Regions from separate parts of the Pseudoalteromonas nigrifaciens genome, predicted to be linked through region 1. Evidence: predicted binding sites of a transcription regulator. Region 1 holds the regulator's gene; the other holds the start of a gene.
What was found. Region 1 encodes sigma-54, which starts transcription at its own class of promoters, with help from an activator protein. Its sites were predicted from a motif close to GTTGGCACGNNNNTNGNNT; they were not measured.
Positions count from the first base shown of each region.

Region 2: the regulator sigma-54 is predicted to act here: its motif matches at 2,514-2,532, upstream of PNIG_RS07685 (EF-hand domain-containing protein).

Region 1 covers NZ_CP011036.1:2,971,513-2,977,707, forward strand. Annotated here, with positions in the region: gene lptA (lipopolysaccharide transport periplasmic protein LptA) at 1-87, shown strand, start outside; gene lptB (LPS export ABC transporter ATP-binding protein) at 84-809, shown strand; gene PNIG_RS14110 (RNA polymerase factor sigma-54) at 879-2,372, shown strand; gene hpf (ribosome hibernation promoting factor) at 2,399-2,686, shown strand; gene ptsN (PTS IIA-like nitrogen regulatory protein PtsN) at 2,691-3,143, shown strand; gene rapZ (RNase adapter RapZ) at 3,165-4,010, shown strand; gene PNIG_RS14130 (HPr family phosphocarrier protein) at 4,054-4,326, shown strand; gene mgtE (magnesium transporter) at 4,474-5,832, shown strand; gene PNIG_RS14140 (mechanosensitive ion channel family protein) at 5,920-6,195, opposite strand, start outside.
Region 2 covers NZ_CP011036.1:1,556,480-1,562,674, forward strand. Annotated here, with positions in the region: gene PNIG_RS07670 (putative RNA methyltransferase) at 1-803, opposite strand, end outside; gene PNIG_RS07675 (energy-coupling factor ABC transporter permease) at 800-1,447, opposite strand; gene xthA (exodeoxyribonuclease III) at 1,452-2,258, opposite strand; gene PNIG_RS07685 (EF-hand domain-containing protein) at 2,572-3,093, shown strand; gene scpB (SMC-Scp complex subunit ScpB) at 3,246-3,836, shown strand; gene rluB (23S rRNA pseudouridine(2605) synthase RluB) at 3,833-4,705, shown strand; gene ltrA (group II intron reverse transcriptase/maturase) at 5,514-6,195, shown strand, end outside.

The DNA.
Region 1 (6,195 bases):
GATGAAAACTCAACTGATCGGGTACACACTATTTTAGTGCCTGTAGACGTAAAAAAAGAACAAAAACTCAATAAAGGTCAGCCATGAGTACATTAAAAGCAGAGCTATTAGCAAAAAGCTATAAAGGCCGTGAAGTTGTTAAAAATGTAGGACTTGAAGTAAAAGCTGGTAGCATTGTTGGTTTACTTGGCCCAAATGGCGCAGGTAAAACCACTACCTTTTACATGATTGTAGGCTTAGTACCTAGCGACAAAGGTAAAATATTAATTGATGATAACGATATTACCTTACTTCCTATGCACAGCCGTGCTCGTTTAGGTATTGGTTATTTACCACAAGAATCTTCTATTTTTAGAAAGCTCACTGTGTATCAAAATTTAATGGCTATTTTAGAAACGCGTAAGCAACTAAATAAACAAGCCAGGGAAGAAACCCTAAATAGTTTATTGGACGAATTTAGCCTGCAACATATTCGCGACAGCTTAGGTATGGCGCTATCTGGTGGTGAACGTCGCCGCGTAGAAATAGCACGTGCTTTAGCTGCAGATCCTAAATTTATATTGCTTGATGAGCCCTTTGCTGGCGTGGATCCTATTTCAGTACTCGATATTAAAAAAATTATAGAACACCTTAAAAATCGTGGTATTGGCGTACTAATTACCGACCACAATGTAAGGGAAACCCTTGATGTTTGTGAAAAAGCCTACATTGTTTCTCATGGGGAGCTAATTGCATCTGGTACTCCTGAATTTGTATTAAACGATAAAACAGTACGTGATGTTTATTTAGGCGAGCAGTTCAAACTGTAATATTTATGTTATTACTATAAGCATCTGCTAAGATTAATCATATCAATTTATAAGGATTGTTAGAGATAAATGAGGCAATCATTACAGCTGCGCATGGGCCAGCAACTTACAATGACTCCGCAACTGCAACAGGCTATTCGCTTATTGCAGCTTAGTACCTTGGATCTCCAGCAAGAAATACAAGAAGCACTTGATAGCAACCCATTACTTGAAGTTGATGAACAAGATTACACGGAAGAATCAGCAGGTAAAAACGAGCAAAAAGCAGATGACATTACTGTTAGCGCCTCTGCTGACGACACCCCAAGCGAGTATGAGCAAGATAGCGGTGAAGCACTAAATAAAGACACCATAAGCGACGACATGGCCATGGATGTATCATGGGATGAATATATGAGCGCAGCGCCTGCCTCTTCATCAGGGCCAATGCCTGAAGATGAATCTATTTATCAAGGTGCATCAACCGAAACCCTGCATGAATACTTAATGTGGCAATTACAGCTCACCCCTTTTAGCCCTACCGACGAAGCTATTGCCATAGCTATCGTTGAAGCCGTAGATGACTCTGGTATTTTAACCCTCAGTTGCGAAGACCTTTTAGCAAGCTTTAACCAAGAAACTGACGACGAACACGAAGTAGAACTAGATGAAATAGAAGCAGTGCTAAAGCGCATTCAATTATTTGATCCTGTTGGTATTGCAGCTCGCAGCTTGCAAGAATGCTTATGCATTCAATTAAATCAATTTGATAAAGACACCCCTTATATTAACGAAACAAAAATGGTGTTAACTGATCATATCGATTTACTCGCTGCTCGCGACTATCGTACGTTAATGAAAAAAACTAAGCTCAAAGAAGAAGAGCTTAAAGAAATAATGACACTTATTCATACGCTTAATCCTAAGCCTGCGGATACTATTGTCAGAGAAGAGTCTGAATACGTTATACCTGACGTGTCTGTTAAAAAAATAAAAGGCCGTTGGGTGGTAGAGCTAAACCCAGATAGCATGCCAAAAATACGTGTTAACAGCCAATATGCGGCTATGTCTCGTACAGTAAAATCCAGCGGTGACAGCCAATTTATTCGCTCGCACTTACAAGAAGCTAAATGGTTTATTAAAAGCCTAGAAAGTAGAAACGAAACACTCCTGAAAGTAACTAATTGTATTGTTAAGCAGCAACAAGCGTTTTTTGAACATGGCCCAGAAGCCATGAAACCTATGGTATTAAACGATGTTGCCGAAATAGTTGAAATGCACGAGTCGACTATTTCACGGGTCACTACGCAAAAATATATGCACACTCCACGTGGCATTTTTGAGCTTAAGTACTTTTTTTCAAGCCATGTAAGCACCGAAAATGGTGGCGAATGTTCATCAACTGCCATACGTGCCCTGATTAAAAAGTTGATAGCTGCAGAAAACTTAGCCAAACCATTGAGTGATAGCAAGATTGCAGATATATTGGCTGAGCAAGGAATTAAAGTAGCTAGACGGACAATTGCAAAATATCGCGAATCTCTGGCTATTCCCCCGTCAAATCAACGTAAAAGCTTGATTTAAGACGTACAACAAAGAGGAAAATGCTGATGCAACTAAACTTAACTGGTCGTCATGTAGACATTACAGACTCATTAAGAGACTATGTAAATAATAAATTTGCAAAGCTGCAAAGACACTCAGATCACATAACTAATGTGCATGTTATTCTCGATGTAGAAAAATTAAGTCAAAAAGCTGAAGCAACAATTTTTGTAAGTGGCGCTGAGCTATTTGCATCGACCGAACACCAAGATATGTACGCTGCCATTGACTCGTTGATTGACAAACTCGATCGTCAAGTAATTAAACACAAAGAGAAGTTTGCTCGACACTAACACTATGAAATTAAGCTCACTTATATGCCAGGACTGCAGCAAAGCTGTGGTCCTTTTTAATAGTAAAAAAAGAATTTTAGAATTCATCAGTGAACTCGCGCATAAAAAAATGCCGTATTTACCTCAGCAAGATATTCTCACTGCTTTATTGGCAAGAGAAAAGCTAGGTAGTACCGGTATTGGCCGAGGAATAGCAATTCCACATGGCCGTATGAGCGGGGCACAAGAGCCTCTTGCCTTAATTTTAATAAGCGAAACCGCTATTAATTTTGATGCAATTGATAATCGTCCAGTTGATATTTTTGTTGCGCTTATAGTGCCCGATGGCGATAACCAGCAGCACTTGAAAACACTAGCCACAATAGCTGATAAACTAAACGATAAAGAGTTTTGTAAGCAATTGCGTGCGGCAAAGTCTGATGAAGCGTTATACCAAGTTATTTTGGATCAATCCTAGTTACTAATAAAGGGGTGGTAAATGGAATTAATTATTATAAGTGGCCGATCAGGTTCTGGTAAGTCAGTTGCTTTACGTGTTGTAGAAGATTTAGGTTACTATTGTGTAGATAATATTCCGGTAAATTTGCTGCCTTCATTAGTGCGCAGTGTCTCTGATAACTACGATAAAATAGCCGTTAGTATAGACGTGCGTAACCTGCCTAAAGATCAGCAGCAGTTTAACGATATTCTTGAGTACTTGCCCGACTTTGCTAAACCAACGTTATTTTATTTAGATAGCGACGATCAAACGTTAATCCGCCGTTATTCAGAAACACGTCGCTTGCACCCGCTTTCGATTGATTCGCTACCGCTAGATTTAGCAATAAAAAAGGAAAAAGAATTACTCGATGTACTCGTAACGCGGGCTGATCATGTCATTGATACAACCGATTTAAGTGTGCATCAACTTGCTGAATCTATGCGTGAAACCATACTCGGTAAAAAAGACAAACAGCTTATCATTACCTTTGAGTCGTTTGGCTTTAAGCATGGTATTCCCAAAGGTGCTGATTATGTTTTTGATGCGCGTTTTTTACCAAACCCACACTGGGAACCGGAGCTCAAGCCTTTAACTGGATTAGATCAACCAGTAAAAGATTATTTAGCTAGTCATAGTATTGTGCAAAAATTCACTTGGCAAATTCAAACCTTTGTACAAACGTGGTTACCACACCTAGAGCGTAATAATCGCAGTTATTTAACCATTGCTATTGGTTGTACTGGTGGTCAGCACCGCTCAGTTTATTTAGCGCAAACAATTGGTGAAAGCTTTGCTATGTCTCACCCTAATGTAAAAATTCGCCATCGCGAGCAAGAAAAATAATTCAATTTAAATAATCATCTGTTCAGCTTAAGTAGAGTATCTTATGCGCTTAGAAAATACATTTTTAATAAAAAACAAGCTAGGCCTGCATGCTAGAGCTGCTACCGTATTAGCACAATTAGCGGTACAATTTGACGCATCTATTACCTTATTTCAAGATGAAAAAGAAGCCGCTGGCGATAGCGTACTGGCTTTAATGTTACTAGAAAGCAGCCAAGGTAAAGAAGTAAAAGTAGTGTGCGAAGGACCCGATGCAGAGCATGCTTTACATGCCGTTGGCCAATTAATAGCGCAGCGCTTTAACGAACAAGAATAGTAGGCACTTTATTTAAACCAAGTAAACGAGCTAAAATATAGGGTTAGTGAAACCTTAAGCTAGTTTGGCTAAAAAAAGTAAGATAAACTGAACGAAGTTAATGACTAACTTCTTCCCTAACGTTATAAAAATAAATTAAGGACGCCAATGCCCGAAACTTTCGAACAAGACTACCCACTACAACAATTACAACAAGTGACCAAGTCACTCAATAGTGGTCAGTTTGTTCAAGTTAGGCGCATGCTGGCAAAAACAGCTCCTTGTGATACCGCACTTTTACTAGAATCATCACCGCATAAAGTTCGTCGCCTGCTCTGGCAATTAGTTGATCCAGATGTACAAGGTGATGTTCTTGAAGAACTCTCTGAAGATGTACGTTTAGGCATTATTGCCCAAATGGAACCTAAGCACATTGCTGCTGCCACTGAAGACATGGGCCACGATGACTTAGGTGAAGTACTGCGAAGCCTGCCTGACACGGTTTATAAAGACGTGGTTAGCGCCATGGACATTCAAGATAGAGAACGTGCTACGCAAGCACTCTCCTATCAGGAACGCTCTGCTGGCGCGCTGATGAACACAGATACAGTAACCATTCGCCCTGATGTAACCCTAGATGTGGTACTGCGTTACATTCGTCTGCGCGGCGAACTCCCTGAGGGTACCGACGACCTTTACGTTGTCGATAAGCATAACTGTTTTTTAGGCGCTTTATCGTTAAGTACCTTACTAACCAATTCGCCCGAAAAAATTGTTCACGACCTAATGGATGAAGACTGTGAGTCTATTCCTATTTCGATGGATGAAAGCGAAGTGGCGCAGTTATTTGAACGTCATAACTGGATATCAGCCCCAGTAGTTGACGACAACGCCCAGCTACTTGGCCGTGTTACTATCGATGACATTGTTGATGTAATTCGTGAAGACGCAGAGCATCACTTATTAGGTTTAGCGGGTCTTGATGATGAAGAAGATACCTTTGCACCGGTTTTAAAAAGCTCAAAAAAACGCTCTGTTTGGCTAGGTGTTAACTTATTAACGGCTCTGGCAGCTGCTTTTGTTGCCAGCTTTTTTGAAGGCACTTTAGCAATACTGCCTATTTTAGCCGTGCTTAACGGCATTGTCCCCTCAATGGGTGGGGTGGCCGGTAGCCAGTCATTAACCTTGGTTATTCGTGGTATAGCAGTGGGCCATATTAACCAAACTAACCAACGTTTTGTAATGATAAAAGAGCTCGCCATTGGTGCATTAAACGGTATTTTATGGGCTGTTTTAATTGCCAGTGTTATAGCCCTATGGCAATGGGACTTAATGCTTGGCGCGGTACTGGCGTTTGCAATGTTTATGAACTTAGTTGTTGCGGGTGTGGCGGGTGCGTGTATTCCTATAATACTTAAACGTATGAAAATAGACCCTGCACTTGCTGGCAGTGTAATACTCACTACAGTAACCGATATAGTAGGTATATTTGCCTTTTTAGGCACCGCAACTTGGTTGCTGGTTTAATAAGTAAACCAGCGCATATTACTGTGTAAATACGCGCTGGTTAAAAGTAACTTTTACGCAATATAATTTAACCAGCGTTCAAGCTATTTAACCTTCTTTATTGGCTGTAGAGCCATCGGCTCCTTCTTGATCAGCCGATGGTGTATTTACTTTATTACTTATTATTGCATCGAGGTTTTCGCCGCCTTTAACCCCAAAATCTAAACTGCGTATTGGGAATGGGATAAGAATATCAGCCTCATTTAGTGCTTGCTGTACTGCCACAACACCTTTGTGGCGTACTGTCATAAAGTCTGGCTCACCAGGGTATTTAATCCAAAACCACAATAATAAATTAATACTACTGTCGCCAAAACTCTCTGC
Region 2 (6,195 bases), 1.4 Mb from region 1:
ATGCTTTTATCTCTTGTGAATTGTGTAATATAAAACGATAAGGTGACATTATGTTCACCTTTTTCTTCGAGTGCTAGCCAGTGCTCGGGTCTGAACTTCCACGCGAATGGTGTCATCATTATTAAGTTTTTAACGTCGCTAAAGTTTAAGGTAACTTGCTCAGTGATGAGTGTTTGCGATGTTTGTGTAAACATTGCAGGTACTTCTATTTGTGTATGTTCATTAACACTTGAGTAAATATACTCTTTTAACTCTTTTAAATGCTGAGGTCCGGGGCTTGCCACTACGAGTGTTGAACCGGGTTTAGCAAGCCTTGCTAGTTCTTGAGTAAATAATGGTGCGAATACACTGACCAATACATCGGCAAAGTAGCTTTTAAAAGGTGCTTGGCTAATGGATGCCACGCTAAAGTGACAATTGCTGTAGCGTTTTGCCGCATATTTTACCGCCGCCTTCGATATATCAACCCCGTACACAGTAGCTTGGGTATTACTAGCTAAAGCTTGGGTATAAAATCCTTCACCACACCCTAAGTCAATAATATTATTAGCTGCTATATTACTAATAATTTGGCCAAGTTCGTGCTGTAAAAAGGCATAATAGTTGCGCTCTAAAAAAGCGCGCCTAGCTTGCACCATTTCTAATGAGTCACCAGGTTGTTTTGAGTTTTTTTGCTGTACAGGCAATAAATTTACATAGCCTTCTTTTGCAAAGTCAAAACTATGGTTGTTTTCACAGCGAAGCATATTAGCTGTTTTTATTAGTAAGTTGCTACACAGTGGGCAGCTATATTCAAGACTCATGAGCCTAGGTAGTCCTTATCGTAAAAAGTTTTTACCCAATGTGGGCGATAAGTGATCATAATTGTAATAGCCATACCGTTTAACATGGCTTCTGGCAGCCAAATAATAGCGCTTAAGTAAACGTAATTATCTGCTAATTGTTGCCAGCTATATTGACCAATAGCAAGATAAAATAATGCCCCTAAAGCTATTTTTATACAGGCGATAAACCCAGCCGTAATAAACGCACATACAAATATATAAACAAAAAAGTGGCGCGGTAAATACTGATAACTAACAATAAAAGCCAAGTAGCTCAATAAAATAGGAATAAATGCGCCAATAAGCAATTGCATTGGCAGTAACTCAAACTCAATTAAACCAAATGCGGCTAATAGCGCCGTTGCCAGAACACTACTTAAAATAGTTAAACGCCAACCGAGTATAAGTGTAGCTGCAGTAATACCTAAAATATGTAAATCAAGGCCCGTTAAAATACCAGCTTTAATGCGCCATAAAACAGCAAACACCAACGCACATGCAAGTACTCCTGTTTGGCGTATGGGTACATTGTAGAGTGCTTTATAGGTCGCTTTATCAATACTAAATAAGCTTATAGCGATTACAAGGGCCCAAAGTAGCCCTTGCATTGGGAGGCTAAGCATAGGGTTATTTAAATTCAGACCAAATAGGGGCATGATCCGATGGCTTTTCGATGCCACGTAATTCGTAATCTATACCTGTGTCTATACAACGCGCGGCTAGCTCATGTGTTGCAAGTACAACATCAATTCGTAGGCCACGGTTATCTAAAAACCCTTTTGAGCGGTAGTCAAACCACGAGTATTGATCGCTGGTTTCTGGGTTTTGCTCTCTAAAGGTGTCTTTAAAGCCCCAATTAAGTAATGTTGCCAGCCATTCACGCTCTATCGGTTGAAAAGAACATTTACCGGTTTTTAACCAACGTTTAGCATTTACTTCGCCAATACCTATATCTAGGTTGGTAGGTGAAATATTAATATCGCCCATTACAATCACGTCTTCATCAGGGGTATGATTTGTTTGCAGGTGGGTCATTAAATCTTTATAAAACTGACGTTTATACGGGAACTTGGTTTCGTGATTAATGTTTTCACCTTGCGGGAAATAACCATTCATTACCGTTAAATCACGGCCATTGTCTTGCTCTACGGTAACACTGATCATGCGCTTTTGTGACTCTTCAGTATCAGTGGCAAAGCCTTTAAATACCGATTTAGGTTCTTTTTTGCATAACATAGCTACGCCGTAATGGGCTTTTTGGCCATGATAATAAACGTGATATCCCATTTTTTGTACATCTTCTAGTGGGAACGCTTCGTCATGAACTTTAATTTCTTGTAGGCCAATAATATCGGGTTGATGTTTGTCGATAATAGCTTGTAATTGATGAAGACGCGCACGCAGACCATTGATATTGAAAGAAATCACTTTCATAGCATATACCTTAAAATTGGTTCTATATAATGCGTTAAATTATATCAGTAAATACACTTACATAACACGCCCGAAACAAGGAAGTTATTGGCTGAACTTTTAAGTGTAAAAACACTCGCTGTAATGTCCGGTATTACACCAATATTTTTGCAAAAATTACAAGGCATGAAGCAAAGCTTTCATTACTATAATGTATTACGTTAGTTTTTTACTTATATTTTAGTTGTAACTAATTGATTTTAAGGGGTTAGTGTTTTTGGCATTTAACTTGTATTAGTTAAAGTGACATTAATTAACTACAAGGATACGTCTTATGAAAAAGTTAACATTAGCCTCTACTATTTTAGCAACGTTAAGCTTAGCAGCTTGTGCATCTAACCAAGGGTTAGATAAAATTGATAGTGACTTTGCAAGTTTAGATAACGATAGTGATGGTTTTATTTCGAAAGTTGAAGCCGATGACGATAATATTTGGCAACACTTTTCAAATATTGATACCAATATGGATAATCAAATAAGTCGCAATGAATTTAATGCGTACATGCAATTAAATACCGGAAAAGTTGCCACAGACAGTGAAGTAAGCGAATCAGCATTTAAAGCGGATATTACTAAATTTGATAAAATACAAAGCAGTTTCTCGAGTTTAGATAACGATAAAAGTGGCTATATTTCGGTAGAAGAAGCAGACGATGATGATATTTCAAATCACTTTGGCTATATGGATGTAAATAAAGACAAGCGTGTTAGCAAACGTGAATTTGTAACTTACATAAAAAAATATGGCAATGCAGTCGCTGAAGACGACGCACTTAAAAGCGCCAATAACAGCTAAGCACACCATTTTAAAGTGTGAGGAAGGAGCCAGTGCTGTGCACTGGCTTTTTTTGTGGCTTTGATTTACTAAATTGCTCGATATGTTTTCCTACTTTGCTGTAGTTCTGGCATAATAGTTGGCTGTGTGTGTTTATTAGTTTAAGAGCGTTTATGGTGGGTCGGCGAGTTAGTGATGAGCAATTAATTGAGATCATTGAAGCGGCGATTTTTGTTGCTGACAAACCATTAAGTAAACGTCATCTAAAGGATGTTGTTTTAGCCGATTTAGCAATATCTATGGTGCGTATAAACGATGCAATAACAGCAATACAAACACATTTTCAGACCCGTGGTATTCGTTTGGTAGAAGTAGGCAGTGGTTATCGTTTTCAGGCATGTAGTAGCTTAAGCCCTTGGCTAAGTAATTTATGGCAAGAACGCGCGCCCAAATATTCGCGTGCTTTGCTCGAAACATTATCGCTAATTGCTTATAGGCAACCAATTACACGCGCCGAAATTGAACAAGTGCGTGGTGTTACTACGGGGGCAAATATTATTAAAACACTACTCGAAAGAGAGTGGGTTAAAGTGGTAGGCCACAAAGAAGTGCCGGGTAAGCCGGCGCTATATGCGACTACTAAACAATTTTTAGATTATTTTTCGATAACAGGTTTAGATAATTTACCTGCCTTGCCAGAGCAACAGCAAAGTAAAATTAACCAGTTATTAAGTGATCCTTCTGTGAGAGAACCATCCGAATGAGTGTTATACAAGGTGAAAAGTTACAAAAAGTCCTAGCCCGTGCTGGCGTAGGCTCACGCCGTGAAATGGAAAAATACATTGATGCAAACCGCGTTAGCGTTAACGGCAAAGTGGCTAAATTAGGCGATCGTGTTGAAGAAACAGATTCAATTCGCGTTGATGGCCATACAGTAAAAATTGAAGAAAAAGCGGATAGAATTTGTCGCGTAATTATGTATAACAAGCCTGAAGGTGAGTTAAGCACGCGTAAAGATCCTGAAGGTCGTCGTACTGTATTTGACCGACTCCCTCGTATTGATGGCGAGCGCTGGATTGCGGTTGGCCGATTAGATATTAATACCGCAGGCTTGATGCTATTTACTAACGATGGTGAATTAGCAAACCGACTCATGCACCCAAGTTACGAGGTTGAACGTGAATACTCAGCCCGTGTATTTGGTGAAGTAACCAAAGAAACCATTAAAAACTTAACCCGTGGTGTTGAACTTGAAGATGGCCCAGCAAAATTTCTAACGGTTAACCCTATGGGCGGTGAAGGTATAAACCGTTGGTACAATGTAACGCTTAATGAAGGACGTAACCGAGAAGTTCGTCGTTTATGGCAATCACAAGAGGTGGAAGTTTCTCGCCTGATCCGTATTCGTTACGGTAAATTAGAGCTGGATAAGCGCGTACCACAAGGTGGTTGGATTGAATACGACCTAGACACTGTAAACTATTTACGAAAAACAGTTAAGTTAGGACGTGAAACACAAACTAAGCTTTCTGTAATGCCTGAAAAACGCAAAGATAAGCGTGCCAAAATAAACCAAATACGTAAAGCGGTTAAAAAGCACAATCAGCGTGTTAAACCAACTAAACGTAAGTAACCTGCTATTTAGTTAAATTAGTTAAATTAGTTAGGCATTAAAAAAGCCGCTCAAAATTTTGAGCGGCTTTTTTGTTTGCCCAGCGAAGCTGGCAAACCCGATAGGCTGAAAGATGCCTTATTACCCTGACTAAGGGGAAGATAATCTGAATGGCAAGGGCGTCACTGGCCAACGGTGGGGTCTGAAGGAAGCCATAAGAAGTTAGAGGTACACAACTAACCGTAACCTGTTTCGGCAGTATTGGTGGGTCAGCGTGCAAAATAGCGCAACGCCCTATACTTAGTCAGACCAATACTGTGCTTGAGGGTGGGATTTCTAACAGGGAGCCAGTGCAGTAACTGGGGAAGCCTGGCATCTAAACTTAGTGTAAATAAGTGGCCTAAACTCAAGGGGAAACCCAAGGTTTAACGTCGGTGTGAGGTGGCAGATGAACCCGTAGTAGTGAGTAAGGCTAGGCCGATGAAAGCCAGTAATGGTGTGGAGGACAAAACCAAGCCGACTATCAACAGAATGTTTGATAGGGTCAATTTTAATCAAAAGTTTTAATTGATTGCGAAGGGGGGAAGTATTCTTTAAGTGTATGAAAATCAGGAGTATCGACGTATAGGCTCACATGTATTTCGACGGAAATAGGCAAGAGATGACGGCTAAGCAGGAATGTGGACGCTGAGAACTGAAGGCCGAGCATGGGAGTAATGAGCGACCACTTAGGCAGATTGCCATTCGGCTAGCACACCTAATGTCCTCATGAAGAACACCACTATACATCAATGTGAAACGACAGACATACCGTAAGCAAAGGCAATTGATGACAGTTTACTACAGCTTGTATGGGCAATTATTAGATATTAATAACCTGTACAAGGGATTCAAAAAAGTGAAAGCAGCGAAAGGAGCGGCCGGAATAGATAGGCAGTCCATAGCCGCGTTCGCCTTGAATTTAGAAGAAAACTTGAAACAACTGCAAGGTGAACTGCAAAGCAAGCAGTATCGCGCACAGCCAGTCAAACGGATAGAAATACCGAAAGATGATGGTGGTGTGAGACTGCTGGGAATTCCAACAGTTCGCGACCGCATAGTACAACAAACACTATTGAACATTCTCCAACCGCTCTTCGACATCGACTTTCACCCATCAAGTTATGGGTACAGGCCGAAACGAAGTTGTCATGACGCCATCAGCAAAGCCACGGTATTTATTCGTAAATATCACCGTGAGTGGGTGGTTGATATGGATCTGTCGAAGTGTTTTGACCTACTCGATCACGACTTGATCATAAGCAGCGTCAAAAGCAAAGTGACAGACGGTAGCATCTTAAAACTGCTCAAACAGTTTTTAAAAAGCGGAGTAATGATAGGCAATAATTGGGAAGCGAGTGAGCTAGGAAGTCCACAAGGTGGTGTTATCAGTCCACTGTTGGCGAATATCTACCTAGATGCATTTGATCAAGAAATGAAAAAGCGAAATCACAGAATAGTGAGGTACGCCG